4 regions of the Alteromonas sp. DY56-G5 genome follow, and region 1 is predicted to be linked to each of the others. Evidence: predicted binding sites of a transcription regulator. Region 1 holds the regulator's gene; each other region holds the start of a gene.

The links. Region 1 encodes sigma-54, which starts transcription at its own class of promoters, with help from an activator protein. Its sites were predicted from a motif close to GTTGGCACGNNNNTNGNNT; they were not measured.
Region 2: NO989_RS08060 (EF-hand domain-containing protein) is a predicted target of sigma-54. The motif match lies at 2,067-2,085, and genes of this name have one in related genera.
Region 3: NO989_RS15450 (exopolysaccharide biosynthesis protein) is a predicted target of sigma-54. The motif match lies at 2,037-2,055, and genes of this name have one in related genera.
Region 4: fliE (flagellar hook-basal body complex protein FliE) is a predicted target of sigma-54. The motif match lies at 2,612-2,630, and genes of this name have one in related genera.

Annotation. Positions count from the first base shown of each region.
Region 1 covers NZ_JANHZQ010000029.1:52,740-56,956, reverse strand. The annotation lists gene rapZ (RNase adapter RapZ) at 1-235, opposite strand, end outside; gene ptsN (PTS IIA-like nitrogen regulatory protein PtsN) at 320-763, opposite strand; gene hpf (ribosome hibernation promoting factor) at 777-1,064, opposite strand; gene NO989_RS14460 (RNA polymerase factor sigma-54) at 1,095-2,576, opposite strand; gene lptB (LPS export ABC transporter ATP-binding protein) at 2,650-3,375, opposite strand; gene lptA (lipopolysaccharide transport periplasmic protein LptA) at 3,378-3,932, opposite strand; gene lptC (LPS export ABC transporter periplasmic protein LptC) at 3,901-4,217, opposite strand, start outside.
Region 2 covers NZ_JANHZQ010000012.1:1,163-5,379, reverse strand. The annotation lists gene NO989_RS08065 (DNA polymerase II) at 1-1,918, shown strand, start outside; gene NO989_RS08060 (EF-hand domain-containing protein) at 2,221-2,799, shown strand; gene NO989_RS08055 (AMP-binding protein) at 3,168-4,217, shown strand, end outside.
Region 3 covers NZ_JANHZQ010000033.1:29,471-33,687, reverse strand. The annotation lists gene NO989_RS15460 (rhodanese-like domain-containing protein) at 1-308, shown strand, start outside; gene NO989_RS15455 (LysR family transcriptional regulator) at 365-1,288, shown strand; gene NO989_RS15450 (exopolysaccharide biosynthesis protein) at 1,297-1,875, opposite strand; gene NO989_RS15445 (sigma-54 dependent transcriptional regulator) at 2,446-3,777, shown strand; gene NO989_RS15440 (hypothetical protein) at 3,794-4,018, shown strand; gene NO989_RS15435 (sensor histidine kinase) at 4,023-4,217, shown strand, end outside.
Region 4 covers NZ_JANHZQ010000004.1:88,015-92,231, forward strand. The annotation lists gene fliG (flagellar motor switch protein FliG) at 1-490, opposite strand, end outside; gene fliF (flagellar basal-body MS-ring/collar protein FliF) at 503-2,197, opposite strand; gene fliE (flagellar hook-basal body complex protein FliE) at 2,210-2,545, opposite strand; gene NO989_RS03040 (sigma-54-dependent transcriptional regulator) at 2,787-4,124, opposite strand; gene NO989_RS03045 (PAS domain-containing sensor histidine kinase) at 4,141-4,217, opposite strand, start outside.

The DNA of each region.
Region 1 (4,217 bases):
ACCACGAAGAAGGCAGGTAGTCTAGAATTTCTACCAAATCGTCAGGATTTTTAGGTAAGTTTCTCACATCGATACTTACCGCAACCTGATCGTACTCGTCAACAACTGTATGGGTTAAGGTGGGAAGTAAGTTTACCGGGATATTATCAACACAGTAATAACCTAAATCTTCCAATGCGCGAAGTGCGACAGACTTACCAGACCCCGAACGACCACTGATTATTATCAGCTTCACCTACTTTCTCCCTAATACTCTGGTTTTATCACATACGCGTTGTTGAATTAGGCGCCTACTAAACGGTTAATAGGCGCTTAATGTTTAACTTAATGCAGATAGAATATCGTCGCTTGTCGTTGCGCGACGTATTGCTTTAATCGTTTCTTTGTCGCTTAGTTTACCAGCCACGGTGGCCAGCGTTTGAAGGTGTCCTTCGGTCTGTTCCTCAGGAACGAGTAGCGCAAAAAAGATGTCTACGGGTTTCTCGTCAAGGGCGTCGAAGTCGATTGCTGGCGTGCTGGTTACAACAATGGCGATCACTTTTTCAAGGCCCGGCAGGCGTCCGTGGGGTAAGGCGATACCATTACCAATGCCTGTACTACCCATACGCTCTCGAGCCATCAAACTGTTGAGTACCGTTGCCTGATCAATGTTCTCGTTTTGCTTGGCAGCGATATCAGCGATGATCTCAAGAATTCGCTTTTTACTATTACACTGAACCGCACACTCGGTGCGGTCCAGACTTACGATGGCTTGTATATCCATGCTTAATTAACTACTAATGTTTTTTCAGTTTTTCCTTATGCTTGATTACCTGCCGGTCGAGTTTATCAACCATGCTGTCAATCGCCGCATACATGTCGGTATTTTCTGAGGATGCGAATACTTCAGCGCCACTTAAATGAACGGTCGCTTCGGCTTTTTGATTTAATTTTTCAACGTTCAGGATGACATGCACATTAGAAATGTGATCAAAGTGACGTTCAAGTTTGCTGAACTTCGTATCGACATAATTACGCAAAGAGTCGGTGATTTCGACATGATGACCAGTAAGGTTGATTTGCATATTTCGTCTTCCTTATATTATTAAGCCCGATTAAATAAGGCTTTTGCGTTGGTTCGACGGCGGGATCGACAACGATTCCCGGTACTTTGCTATTGTTCGCCGGGCAACTTTAATGCCTTGTTCGGCCAACAATGAAGCAATCTTGCTATCACTCAGCGGCTTGCTAGGCTTTTCAGCGGCCACTAATTTCTTGATCAATGCACGAATCGCTGTAGATGAACATTCACCACCAGACTCTGTTGCAACGTGGCTTGAGAAGAAATACTTCAATTCGAAGATTCCACGTGGCGTATGCATGTACTTTTGCGTTGTCACTCGCGAAATAGTGGATTCGTGCATATCTACCATTTCTGCGACATCATTTAGCACCATTGGTTTCATCATTTCCGGGCCGTGCTCAAAAAAGCCCATTTGCTGCTGCACAATGCAGTTTGCAACCTTCATTAAGGTTTCGTTACGAGATTCAAGGCTCTTTATGAACCACTTAGCCTCTTGCATGTGTGAGCGGATGAATTGTGAATCGCTACTATTCTTGGCACGGCGACTCATTGCAGCGTATTGTTGATTTACGCTTAATTTAGGCAGACTGTCGGGGTTCAGCTCAACCACCCAACGGCCATTTTTCTTGGTTACTGAGACATCAGGAATAACGTACTCAGGCTCTTTAGTAACTAAAGCACTACCTGGGCGAGGATTCAAGGTTTGCAGTAAACGCATTGCCTCGCGTAGCTGATCTTCTTTCAATCGGCTTTTACGCATAAGCGTACGATAGTCTTTGCTGCTCAGTAAGTCAGAGTACTCTTCAATCAGTTGCTTTGCTTCAGCAAGCCACGGTGTGTCTTCTGAAAACTGGCGCAATTGCACCATCAAACATTCTTGTGGAGAGCGTGAGCCAGAACCAATAGGGTCGAACATCTGAATGCGCTTAAGCACACATTCTATTTCGTCCATTTCAATCGGCTCTTCCATATCATCATCGTTAACCGCTTCTAAAATATCATCAAGGGTAACGGTTAAATAACCTGACTCGTCAATAGAGTCGATGATTGCTGTAGCGATTGCGCGATCGGTATCCGAGAAGTGGGTAAGGCGCATTTGCCAAAGAAGGTGCTCTTGAATATCTTCAGTAGTCTCACCTTGGAAGATTTGCTCGTCGTCATTGGATGGACCCGGAGCTGGCGAAGATGAAGCAGAGTAGTATTCGTCCCATGTGCTGTCGATTGGCAGCTCATCGGGAAGATCGTTTTTCTCAAGTGCATCGCCGGCTTCTAGTGTGTCACTAGATGCAGAAGCAGTGGCCTCAGAGCCGCTGTCATCGTTGTCGATATTGTTCTTTTCTAGTTGCGGCTCGTCGTTACCTTCTTCAACTTCTAATAGCGGATTAGAATCGAGCGCTTCTTGGATCTCTTGTTGAAGATCAAGTGTAGAAAGCTGCAGCAGTTTAATGGCCTGCTGAAGCTGTGGTGTCATGGTAAGTTGTTGGCTAAATTTTAGCTGTAAAGATGGTTTCATCTACGTCTTATTTAAATGCTCTAAATTGAATATACCAGAGCGAAACTGAAAAATGGCAATTCGGTTACATTAACTATAGCCTGAATTGTTCGCCTAGGTATACATCCCTTACTTTTTGATTACTTAAAACCTGTTCCGCCGTTCCTTGCGCAATAAGCTCGCCATGACTCACAATGTACGCCTTTTCACAAACATCCAATGTCTCTCGTACGTTATGGTCTGTGATAAGGATTCCAATACCCCTATCGCGAAGATGTTGTATTATCTTCTTTATATCATTAACTGATATTGGATCAACACCAGCAAATGGTTCGTCTAACAAAATAAATTGCGGTTTTGCTGCCAGAGCGCGGGCAATCTCAACGCGACGGCGTTCGCCCCCTGACAAACTCATCCCCGTACTATTACGTATATGGTTAATATTAAATTCATCAAGTAGCGCATCAGCTTCTTCTTCTTGCTGTTGTGAATTTAAATCTTTACGGGTTTGCAAAATGGCCATGATATTTTCATGCACTGTGAGCTTTCTGAAAATAGAGGCTTCCTGCGGTAGGTAGCCAATTCCGCGGCGTGCGCGCTCGTGCATGGGCTGATGAGTTAGCTCATTGTCGTCGATTTCAATCTTGCCTTTATCCAGATTCACTAAACCAACAATCATGTAGAATGTGGTGGTCTTACCAGCGCCATTTGGGCCAAGAAGACCAACAATTTGACCCGTTGAGACAGACAGACTTACATCTCGAACAACCTGTCTTGACTTGTAAGCCTTAGCAAGATTTTTAGCGCTCAAAGTTGCCATTGCTATTCATTGCCCTCGTTGTCTTTTTTGTCTTTCTTAGACGAAGTTTTGCGAATGGTCTCAGGTGTGAATACTGTGGTCACTCGACCCTCACCATCCTTACCTGCGCCGCCAGTCGCTAGCAATTGCTCGGTAATCATATCGAACGTGATGTTGTCACCCTGTACTTTACTGGTGTCTTGTTTCAACTCTGCGTTTCCAGCAAGAGAAATCGTTCGGTTCACCACTTCATAGCGTATTTCATTAGCTTTTGCCGAAACTGGCGTGCCGTCTTCCAATTGCTGGGAATAGCTTGCAGGCTTTCCTCTAGCAATAAATATTTCACGACCACCACCGTCAGTGGCAATTACTTCCACTTCGTCAGCTTCAATAACCAAAGAGCCTTGAGTTATGAGTACGTCGTCTTTGTACAACGCGGTTTTATTTTTACCGTCGATAAACTGGGTGTTCGAGCCTATTTTTATGGGCTGCGAAAAATCATCTTCACTGGCGTGTACCGCACCGCTAGCGATGGCAAGCAATAAACTAGTTGCTAGGGGAATAAGTGGTTTGTACATGATCTAAAAGCTCGTATTCTTGTGTGCGTAAATTCGCGTTAAACCCATTACTTAAAATGACATATTGGGTGCCCAGTATTTCAACGGGTTGGTCAGATGTCATTTGCTTGGTTTCTAAATTAATTTGAATGTACTCGGTCGATATACTTCTGACAAAGTCATCGCCAGTTTGGTTCTCAATATTAACTTGGTTTTCCAGCTGGATTAGCTCGTTATTGTATAGTGTACCTTCATCAGCGGTTACCACCCATGGTGATGACGCGTTTTCTGTATAAAGGGTGTATT
Region 2 (4,217 bases), on a different contig from region 1:
ACCCTGTCAATTCAGAACCACATTTACATCACTTAGCATAGACATCGAATGCAATGAGCATGAAGAACTCTTTAGCATTGCGTTAGCCGGTGAAGGACTCAACATTGTGCTGCTTCTATGCCCGCCACGTTTTGTTGGGCAAACATTGCAAGGACAAGAAGACAGCGCGTACGAGCTCATTGTCGTTGAATCAGAAAAAGCACTGCTTGAAGCATTTTTTTCATATCTTACATCCCACGACCCAGATATCATTTTAGGCTGGAATGTTAAACAGTTCGATATGGCGGTACTTGAACGCCGCGCTAGGGCTAACTCGCTAAAGTATGCTATCGGCCGCCATGGCAGAGAGGCTTCTGTAAGGCAGTGGGAGGATCAAACCCTCGTTGATGTGCCAGGACGATGCGTTATTGATGGTATCGAAGCACTAAAAACAATGACTTATCAATTCGAGTCGTTCTCGCTCGATCACGTATCTGAAGAACTGCTTGGCGAAAATAAGCTTATTCAGGCTGCCGACAAGCTTGAAGCGATAAAGCGTCTTTATCATAGCGACCCTGTTGCACTAGCTAACTATAACTTTAAAGACACGGAACTGGTCAATCGCATTCAGGATAAAACCCAATTTATCGATTTTCTGGCGCTGCGCAGTATTCTTACCGGCCTAGATATGAGTCGCCCCGGAGGGTCAGTGGCCGCGTTTTTAAATGTGTACTTGCCTAAGCTTCACCGCAAGTCTTATGTCGCGGGGGTAAGACCTGAAAATGGAGGCTTGGCTAGTCCGGGTGGTTATGTCATGCGTTCCCAGCCAGGTTTATATAAAGACGTTTTAGTCCTCGATTTTAAGAGCCTATATCCTTCCATCATTCGTACATTTAAAATCGACCCGTTAGGACTTGCAGAAGGGCTTAAGTCTCCTGACACGGCGATAGAAGGTTTTAAAGGCGCAGTATTTAGCCGCGAATCTCATTTTCTACCTTCCATCATTGAAAACCTATGGCTTCAGCGCGACGAAGCCAAAAAACAGAAAGACGCACCGCGCTCTCAGGCCATCAAAATATTAATGAACTCCTTCTATGGTGTGCTTGGTAGTGGCGGCTGCCCCTTCTACGATCCTCGCCTGGCTAGCTCAATCACATTAAGGGGTCACGAGATCATGCAAACCACTGCGGGTTGGATTGAAGAACTAGGCTATACGGTTATTTACGGTGATACCGACTCAACATTTGTTCATGTAGAAGGGAATGATGCACTGGGTTCGCCGTCAGAAACTGGGCTTGAGCTCGCTAGCATTATTAATCGAAAGTGGACTGAGTTACTAAAAAGTGAGTTCGACATTGATTGCCACTTAGAAATTGAGTTTGAATCTCACTTTTCTACGTTTTTTATGCCGACGATCCGAGGCTCTTCCGAAGGCAGCAAAAAACGTTACGCAGGAATGAAGGGCAGTGAACTTGTCTTTAAAGGCTTAGAAAATGTCCGCTCTGATTGGACGGTATTAGCTAAAACCTTCCAGTACGAGCTGTACAAAAAAGTGTTTACTGGAAAGCCTGTTGAAGACTACATAAATAGCACGATGGCAGCGATAAAGTCCGGTGAAATGGATCACGCTTTGGTCTATAAAAAGCGGCTGCGAAAGCCTTTGTCGTCGTATACCAAGTCGCTGCCTCCCCACGTAAAGGCAGCGCGATTAGCGGACGAGTACTATAAAGAACAGGGGTTGCCACTTCGCTATCAGTTTAATACTACCATTGCCTATGTCATTACAGTACAGGGCCCTCAAACCGCAGAAACCGCCACGGCCCCCCTTCAATATGACCACTATATTGAAAAACAAATTCAACCCATTGCCGATAGTATCTTGCCTCTTATTGGCCTGAATTTTGAGACAATAGCGAACGATCAACTCTCGCTGTTTTAATCTCATTAATGGGGTTCTATCTATATCTGAGAACAGCTTAAGTTTGACGTATGAAGATCTTGCAAACACTGCGACAATTTAACATAGCAATAACATTGAAAACCTCGCCTTAAATTTTTATTACCTCACTAAATCAGTTAGTTATGCATTTGGCACATTCAATGAATAATGAATTACGTAAGTCATTAGCGGTGTCAGATTGAAACTTACTTCCAATCTGCACCTATGTTGAGGTCTGTGGACCTAGTGGTTAGGGCAATTGAACGCCCGAGTTCACTGTAAAAGCCAGAAGGAATTTGATTATGAAGATCACAAAACTAAGTATGATTACCAGTGCTGTTATTGCTGCAACACTATCTGCTTCAGCAGTAGCAGGCCACCACGAAGAGAAGATCTCGATGGGATTTAACGCAATGGATAAGGATGGAAACGGCTATATCGTCGGTTCAGAGTCTTCTGGCGTTATTGACAGTAAGCTTCTCGCAAAAATGGATACCGATGGTGACAGCATGATTAGCCGTGTTGAATTCAACAAGTTTGTTGATGAAAAACCATCAATGTTTAGCGACGACATCATTACTCAGGTGAAAACTGAAGGCACCAATGACGCTCTACTCTCGGAAAAGGGCAACCCTGAATTATTCTCTAAAGCAGACGGTGAAATGATATCAGAGAAGAATAAGGAGCTTCGTACTGAAATGTCAGCCACAGCCGACAATAAGTTTACTGAAATCGATGTAGACAGCGACGGTAAGCTTACAGCCGAGGAGTTAAAGGTTGCACATGTCGAAGGTGACTTTGAGATGATGGACGAAAATGGCGATTCTTACGTTACCCGTATGGAATATCGTGCCTACTTCGAAGGTATTGAGTCTGAATAGACACTCACCTTTCGTAAAGTAAAAATTTTTAGGAAGCCTCCTTCGTCGGAGGCTTTTTTGTTTCATTAAAGTCGAGACAATTTTCTTTAGACATCAAATACATTGTCACTTTTAGTTATTACTCTCCTTTCAGCGTGTACGACGAATCACACAAATTCATCGTTGAATAACCCCATATACGACTAACATCTTGTCGACAAAACCCGTTTGCAACAATATTGTTAATAAAGATTGAATTATTTGTTTTATTCGTTGCGTATTCAGCATTTACTGCAATTGTTGCCATTGGTTATTTGGAACCAAAAGCCGAAACAGCCAACTCTATTATTTATATATAAATCAGATGCGTACGCGCATGGAGGCAAGATATGATGGAATCAAAATTTACACCGAACTCACTACTCCCTCTTCAGAAAAGTGAGTTTACTGGCTCTGATGACGCTGAGCTGACGTCGCTCACTATCGGTCAGTATTTCAAAAATGTTGTCGACAATTATGGCGATAACCCAGCGATTATTGTAAAACATCAAGACGTTAGCTGGACCTATCAGCAGTATTGGTATGAAGTAGAACGTGTTGCTTGCGGCTTACTTGCAAACGGTGTAGAACCTGGCGACCGTGTGGGCATATGGTCTCCGAACAATATCGAATGGTCGATCGTACAGATGGCCACTGCGCGAATCGGGGCGATCATGGTATGCCTGAACCCTGCTTATCGTCCTGATGAATTAGCGTTTGCCATTAATAACGTTGCCGTAAAATACTTAGTCATGGCGCAGTCGTTCAAGCAGTCAAATTACGTCGCCATGTTGAAAGAGCTTGCGCCAGAAATAGACAGCCAAGATAAGAACACACCAAAGCGTCCTCTAACGCTTGCTAAGTTGCCTTCACTTAAATATGTATACACTATTGGCGATAAGCCTGTAGAAGGATTACAGGCTTTTTCTGCATTGCAAATAGAACCAACGGAAGCGCTCGAGTCTCAGTTGGAGGCCGTTGAATCGAACCTTAGCGCGGATGATAACATCAATATTCAGTTTACCTCTGGCACCACGGGAAATCCGAAAGGCGCAACGTTAACGCACCGAAACATTCTAAATAATGGGTTATTAGTATCACAAGCAATGAGGTTCACACACAAAGACAAACTTTGTATTCCCGTACCGCTTTATCACTGCTTTGGAATGGTATTGGGCAACTTAGTTTGCTTAGCATCAGGTGCATGCGCAGTATTCCCCGGGGAGTCATTCGACCCTGAGACAACGCTTCGCACGGTAGAAGAAGAAAAGTGCACGGGATTACATGGCGTACCAACCATGTTTATTGCCGAGCTCGAACTATCCAACTTCAAGAGCTTTGATCTATCAACACTAAGGACAGGTGTCATGGCAGGTAGTACCTGTCCAGAAGAGCTCATG
Region 3 (4,217 bases), on a different contig from region 1:
ACTTACGCACTGTATCTGCGGAGCAAGCGGCCAGTGAGTGCCGAAACAATAGCGGTATACTGATTGATGTACGAGAGAGTGCCGAAGTTGCCAATCAGCCCGTACCTTCTGCGCTTCACATACCACGCGGCGTGCTCGAAATGAAGGCACTGGAACAGTTTAAAGATGCTTCAGCGCCACTTTATATTCACTGTGCGTCGGGCGTTCGAGCAAAACTAGCTGCAGAGCAACTTATAAAGATGGGTTATGAGAACGTTTCGGTTGTGACATGCCCTGTACCCACGATAAATCAAGCAAACCAGAAATGACTTCTTAACCACGCGTATGCTATAAGTAGCGTTAATTAAGAGTTTTAAGGCGCTGTATGCTGAAATCTACGTTAGAACAATGGCGAATGTTCAAAGCCGTCGTCGATGCAGGCGGCTTTAATCAAGCTGCTGCTGAAGTTCACAAAAGTCAATCGAGCGTTCACCACGCGGTTCAAAAGCTTGAAAACGCCATTGGAGTGTCATTGTTTGAGAATATTGGACGTAAAGTCCAGCTTTCGCCGCAAGGTGAACTTATGTATCGCCGTGCCTCTTTTTTGCTTAGCGAAGCGCACAAGCTCGAGGCCGTTGCCAATAGCCTTAAATCTGGCACAGAAACAACTTTACGCATAGCGGTGGATATTATTTTCCCGTCTGAATTGCTTTATAACGTGCTAGCGAAAGTTTCTGCTGAGTTCCCGCTCCTTCGTATCGAGATAGAAGAAACTGTACTCAGTGGCGCAAATTCACTTTTGAGCAATGGTAAAGTTGATTTAGGCATCTCTCCTTTCGCGTTTTCTAGTGGCTTTAGCGAAGACTTGTGCGAAATTGAATTTGCAGCTGTCGCTCACGCCGACCATCCATTGCACCAATTGGATAGAACGCTCACACTGGAAGACTTAAAAGCGTATCGTCAAATTGTGGTAAGGGATTCATCCGCGGAACGAAAAGCTGATGTGGGCTGGTTAGGTGCAGAGCAACGCTGGACCGTAAGCCACGTTAGAACGTCATTAGATATTATTGCTCAGGGGTTGGGTTTTGCGTGGCTGCCTATAGCAATAATTAAAGATGAGCTAGAAGACGGTACACTCGTTCCCCTTCCCCTCGATAATAATGCAGCGTTGCGTAAGGCGCTCCTTTATTTGTCTTTCGAAGACGGCGATACGTTGGGACCAGCTGCCCGTGCTTTTATTGGGGAGCTACGATATCAAACAATGAACCTTCCATCGTCAGATTTTATGCTCGACTCGTGTACTGAGTAGTTAGATCATCAACTTAGCGCGACTGCAAGGCGTTCAAACCCAAGTATAAAGCCAAATAGCGATAATGAATCACCAAATAACGCCACAGCACCGTCGTCTGTGGCCATGCCTATTGCCATAATCAAAACAGCAAAAGCGGGAATAAGCCCCATAAAGGGAATAAGCTCGAGTGGAATCATTACAAGTCCGCAACCCGCACAGCATAATGCGATGAATGATCTGAACACAGGCTGGCGCATGAAAAAACACCGAGGAACTAAAAAGCGGTCTACGCGTACTGCATACGGTTTAACCTTTTCGACAATGTAGCGAAGCTGATCGGCGTCACAGTTTAGTTGCTTCACTCTTTGCGGTAACCAAGGATGCCTACGACCGAGTAAAATTTGCAACGCGATGAGTAAAATCGTCCCACCCGCTAAAGATGGGATCCCAGGGATGGCCCCGATCGGTGTGCAAGCGATAAAAGATGGCAGCGCCAACATTGGTCCAAAGCCTCTTTTCTTCATCACATCCCAAAACTCGGCAAACTCGAACGTATCTTGTCTTGCTCGCGGCTGCATTTTCCCCAACAACTCGTACAAGGTCATTGATCTTACAGCTGTTTTTCCCACACCTTCAATTCCTTTGATATCACATTACCTGCGAAAGTCGCGCTAATCAGACGGGCTTCTCGCCTAATTAATATACATTTCTTGCACCTAGTCGATTAACCATAATGAAATTGCAAGCAACTTTAGACAGTTAAATCGTGCGAAAAATATGCCATCGATTGCATGTGACGGTGTGTTAAAGACAGGAATACTTTTTGCAAATGCTCCTGATAAGTAAAATAAAATCACCTAATAAACAAAGACAGATATAGACATTCTGTACTTTAGTGCGATGTGTACCGCTGATCGCAAAGAGTTGATAAATTAGAAGAAGGTAGCGCAACCGACTATCCCTGGCATCTAAGCAAATGTTCAAGGTTTCCGGGTTGCTTGAAGCGTTTAGATATTTTCCGATGCGCTTACGCCTTATCAATTTAAAGCAGCGTATAAATAAACTTTAAATATGCGCTTTAGCATTCCGTTGTTAATAGCGTATGATAAAACTATAACATTGATTCTATTCCATATTTTTCTGAATAGGAAACGAAAGAAGAGAGGGACATCCACGTGCTTACCGTACTTTTAGTTGATGACGACGCCGAGTTCACAGAAGTAGCTTGTACTATCATCGAGTTTCTTGGCCACGAAGTACTTACCGCTGCCACACTCAAAGAAGCCCGCGATTGGTTAGAAAAAGAAACCTTTGACCATGTACTGCTTGATTTCATGCTACCCGATGGAAGCGGCGCGCACTTGTTCAATGAATTAGATGCACTTCCTAAGCGCCCTCGCGTTACGCTGATAACGGGTCACCCTTCTGTGAAAAGCGTGATAAAGGGTCTGTGTGGCCCCACGGTCGACTACCTCGTTAAGCCAATTCAACGGGAGGAAATAGAGGCCGTATTAAGTCAAAAGCCAAAAGAAAAAGCACCTGCACAAGAAAAAATAGAGAGACATTTTGACTTGCTGATTGGTGAATCGCCAATTATGAAAGAGCTCTACAAGCTAATTTCTAGAGTGAGCAAAACTAGCGCAAACGTAATGCTGCTTGGTGAAAGTGGTGTAGGTAAAGAAGTGGTGGCTGCCGCAATTCATCGCGCTTCAGAAAGTGAAGGTCCTTATATTGCAACCAACTGTGGTGCATTCTCGAAAGAACTAATAGGTAGCGAACTTTTCGGTCACGAAAAAGGAGCATTTACCGGCGCTGTAGGACGTAAAGAAGGTGTCTTCGAACAAGCTGAGGGCGGCACGCTCTTTTTGGACGAAATCACAGAAATGCCCATTGATATGCAGCCCAACTTACTCCGCGTTTTAGAAAACAAGGTTGTTATTCGTGTGGGCGGAACGAAGACCATCCCGGTGAGCTGCCGCGTTGTATCTGCCACGAACCGAACAATGGAAGAGATTGCGCAAAGCAAAGTACTGCGCGAAGACATCTACTTCAGACTTGCGGTGTTCCCAATCACCATTCCTCCGCTACGTGAAAGAAAGGAAGATATTCCATTACTAGCAAAAACCTTTATTGCTGAATTCAATAAAGATAATGGCTCGCAATTTAAGTGGGAAGATAATCAACTCGATACGTTACAAGCCTACGACTGGCCCGGTAACGTGCGTGAACTAAGACACTTTGTGCATCGCGCTGCCATTATGAGCGACCCTGAAAAGAGTGAGATTGAATTACCAAAAACCATTGAGTCACCTTTCGCTCAAAAACAGAGCACGACACCGGCACTTCAAGCCGGTAGAACCATTGAAGACGTGGAAAAAGAGCTAATTTATGCCACGTTGGAAAAAGTGAATGGCAATAAGACCACCGCAGCAGAAATGCTGGGAATTAGTACAAAAACGCTTTACAACCGTCTTCATGCATATGGCGACTTAAGTAAAGACGACTAAGTAAGAGGTATTCGGCATGACTAGCGAAGAATTTTCTCGACTAAGTGTTTATGTGCATGATGCACGCAAACCATTAAACAGAATATCAATGCAAGCTGAGCTAGTAAAAATGGCATTAAACGGTGACGTTGCACCTGAAAAGGCATTAGTGGCGTTGGACAAAATAATAAGCAGTGCTAAAGACTGCAGCCATACTCTTGCTGAAATGACATCAGAGTTAAGTGGCAATGTTTCGGATTAAGTAAATGATTACTAAAGTATTGTCTTCACTATACAGTTGGATAATTTTAGTTGTTCTGGTCATTATTGTAATAACTGCTAATTCATTTTACGTAGTTAGTACATTGAATGACCTTTCTGCTCTGGAAGCGCGGCTGTTCACTACGAACCGTGTTATCAATGCAGTTAACCGCCTTCACGTTGCTGTACTTCGCGTGGAG
Region 4 (4,217 bases), on a different contig from region 1:
CAGGGAACTGCGCCAATATTTCAGCACTTTGTTCAGGCTCTAAATAAGACAATACGATAGTTTGAATCTGCGGGTGCTCATTGCGAATAATGCTGGCTACTTGCTTAGAGTCCATCCACTTCAATGAGTCTAGGCCTTTTGCACCGCTTCCCATCAGGATTTGATCAATTAGGTTTGCGGCCTTATCTTCACCTAACGCGGCTGTTAGCGCACGTTTAACAAAGTCTTGGCTTTGGAAGCCAATGGTACTGTAATTCTGAATTTCTTCGATAAAGTGCTTATGAACCGCCGTAATTTTGGTTTGCGTCATATCGTCCACTTTTGCCATTTCAGTACCGAGCTTTTGTACTTGCTTGGGCTCTAAGTGTTTCAATATCTGGGCGGCGTCTTCTTCAGAAAGACTCAGCAGCAAGATGGCCGCTTTTTCTACGCCTTCTAATTTACTGACGTCGTATGACGGCTCGTCAACATTGGCAAGTTCTTCAGCCATAATCTTATCTCACTACTCGTCTTGCATTAACCAGCCCTTCACTACTTGGGCTGATAACTCAGGTTCATTGGCCACAAGGGCACGTACGGCTTTAAGTACATCTTCATCTTTGTGCAGGTCAGGCAGCATGAGTGAACCATCTGGCGCAAAGCCTACCTGTCCTTCATCAAAGTCAGACGTTAACATGCTAATGGTGTCATCGCCTAAATCTAAGCCCTCGTCTGCATCAAATTCATCGGCGTCGTTCGACTCATCAGGATTAATAAGACGACGTAGCATAGGACGAATCACGAAGATGATAAGCACTATTATAACCAAGCCACCAACAACTAGCTTTAGAATTGGTAGAAATCCGGGCTGCTCCCAAATAGGCGCGTCTTCAATTTCCCCTGCGTCCATCCGAGTAAAGGGCACGCTTACAACTTCTAACGAATCACCACGGGTAACGTCAAAGCCAATGCCGCCCTGTAAAAGCCTACGAATGTTTAGAATCTCTTCTTGTTTACGCGGTGTTGGCGTCATCGCACCGTCTTCACCCGCAACTTGGGTATAGTCCACCGCCACAGATACACTTAATCTGCGAATAACCCCTGTCTGTTTCTTGGTATGACTGATAGTGGTATCAAGTTCGTAGTTGCGCGTAGACTCTTTTGCTGTGCGCCCAGGCATAGTTTGTTGACTGCCGCCCACAGCATTTTCTGGAATATTAGAATCTAACGGAGGCTGATTAGACAGTGCACCAGGAATACCACCAACACCACCACCTACGCTGTTTTCTTCCATTATCATTTCACTGCGAACCGCAGGTAAATCAGGGTTGTAGCTACGCTGTGTTTGTTCCATAGCTGTAAAGTCCATGGTAACGTCAGCTTGTGCTGTGTAGTTACCTATGCCCAATACTGGAATCAGTATAGCGTCAATTTTTTCTAAGTACTCTTGCTCACGCTGGCGCTCAATCTCGTATTCTTTTCTGGCACGAGCACTCATAGAATCTTGAGAGCCTGAGTTTAGCAGACGACCATTGCTGTCTGTTACGGTTACCTTAGACGGCTCCATGTTTTGCACTGCAGACGCAACGATATCGACAACAGCATCAACCTCTTCACCTGCAATAACGGCACCGCGCTTAGCCGTTAGCACAACGGTTGCCGACGCTTTCTTCTCTCTTCGCGCAAATACGTTTTCTTTAGGCATAGCTAACAAGACACGGGCTTTTTGAATGCTTGCGATATCTTCGATGGTAGCCGCGATTTGTTGCTCGCGGGCGTGTTTTAGACGTTCCATCTCAACACGCTGGCTCACACCAAACCCCATATCCTGCATAATGATATCGGTACCGGCATCAGAGGCCTTTGTTAACCCTTGGCGGGTCATGCCTAAACGGATGTTTTGGAATTCGTCACTTCTTACGTAAACAATATTGCCTTCAAGCTTATAGTCGATTTGGTTCGCATCCATATAATCGAGGGTTTCAATAAGCTCTTGGGTTTCCATTTTCGCAAGTGGGCGGTAATCAGGCTCTTGCGACCAGATAAGAATAAAAATAGCGATGGCGACGCAGATTACCAAAACAACCACAAGGGCCATTTGGCGCATCATATCTGCGCTACCTAAAGTGTCCATAAAACCAGATTTGTTTTCTGGCTCATTGTCCACTGCTTGATTTTGATCAGGAACCGTAAGGTTTGTACCTGTAGCTTCAGCCATAACCTACTCCACTTACACCGGCATATTCATTATTGTTTTATAGGCTTCAAGTACTTTGTTACGTACTTGAACAGTGGCTTCAAAAGCAATGCCCGCCTTTTCTTTCGTCAGCATAACTTGAGCTAGGCTTAAGTTAGGGTCGCCCATTTCAAAACGCTGCTGCGCGTCTTTAGATTCGAGCTGCATGCCGTTTACACCATCTACCGCATTCTTTAGCATGGTCGAGAAATCACTTGCCGAGCTATTAACTTCACTAAGCGGCTGCTGTTGAGGCTCATTAACTTGAAGACGAGTTTGCCCAATCATGTTCTGCATTTCTTGATACAAACTATTGGCTTTAACGTCCATAACCACTCCTAGTGCTTTTTCGAGACCGCCTGAACATCGGCGTATAACTTATGTATAGAGGGGATTTAGCAAAGGGCTTGCCAACTTTAAAAAGCCATATATATCAACAGGATAAATTAAAAATAAGAGGATTAGCCAAATTTATGGCGTTTGACTTAGTGAGAGCAACAAAAAACCGCCGCCTTCTTTACTACAGAGGCGACGGATAAGGACGAGGAAACCGAAAGTGTAGAAAGCGACCTTATGCGGGCACTTCAATACCGTCTTCGCGCATGCGCGCTAATTTGTAACGAAGGGTTCTTGGACTAATGCCGAGCTTTTCTGCCACATCTTTACGCTTGCCGTTACACGACACCAACGTATCGAGGATAATTTGATGTTCTTGGTAGCGCAGCTCAGACCCTAGCCTATTTTCTTCAACATGCTCTTGCGGTGTCTCAACAGGTGCAGTCATGTCTTCGTCAATCATTAAATCGCTGGCGTCGATCTCATTGTGTTCGCATAAAATAAGCGCCCGTTGAACCACGTTTTCTAGTTCGCGAACGTTCCCAGGCCAGCTGTATTGTGAGAGCTTATTGCGCGCTGCTGCGCTTAACCTGATAGTACCCAGCCCTTGAGAACTAGCATGACGCTGCACCAGATGTTCGGCAAGAGGGACAATATCACCCGGACGTTCCGAAAGCGGGCGCCACTCGATAGGGAATACATTTAAGCGGTAGTACAAATCTTCTCTGAACTCTCCCGCATCCACTGCTTTTCTCAAATCTCGGTTACTTGTAGCAATAACACGGACGTTGAGCTTAACGGTTTTACGTCCGCCAAGACGCTCTACTTCGCGCTCTTGTAACACGCGTAGCAGTTTAGCTTGAAGCGCCAAATCCATCTCGGTTATTTCATCAAGTAACAGCGTACCGTCTTGGGCTTGTTCAAATTTACCCGGGCACGCTTGGATTGCGCCGGTGAACGCACCTTTTTCGTAACCAAACAAGGTCGCTTCTAGCATGTTCTCTGGTATGGCTGCACAGTTGATGGCAACAAATGGCGCATCACTTCGCGGCGACTGATCGTGAATATAGCGAGACAGCACTTCTTTACCCGAACCGCTTGGTCCCATTACCATCACAGTGGCGTCGGACTTCGCGACTTTGCGAGAAAGCTCAAGTAACTTCAAGCTTGAAGGGTCAGCAACAATAGGCGTGCGTGACTCTATTTTTTGAGCCGGCGCGTAGCGTCCCACTAAATTAAGCAGTACTTCTGGGGCAAACGGTTTTGATAGATAGTCTGTAGCGCCATCGCGCATTGCCTGCACGGCATCATCAATAGTGGCATAGGCTGTCATCAATAGCACCGGCATATTGGGGTACTTAGTTTTGATACTCTTAAGTAGCGTTAAACCGCTCATTTCGCCCATTTGAATATCGCTTACCACTAAATCGACGGAGCGCGAAGACAGCACCATTAACGCTTCTTCAGCACAGTCAGCGGCAACAACTTCATAGTTACCTAACAGAAGGGTGTCTAGGAGTGCTTCGCGTAATCCTGCGTCATCTTCAACAATTAAAATGGTAGTTTTAGACATTATTCTCTCCTATGACCTACGCAACATGAGTCAATGTTTGTGAAGATTGAGCGTTCACCACACACGGCAAAGACACACTAAAGCACGCCCCAC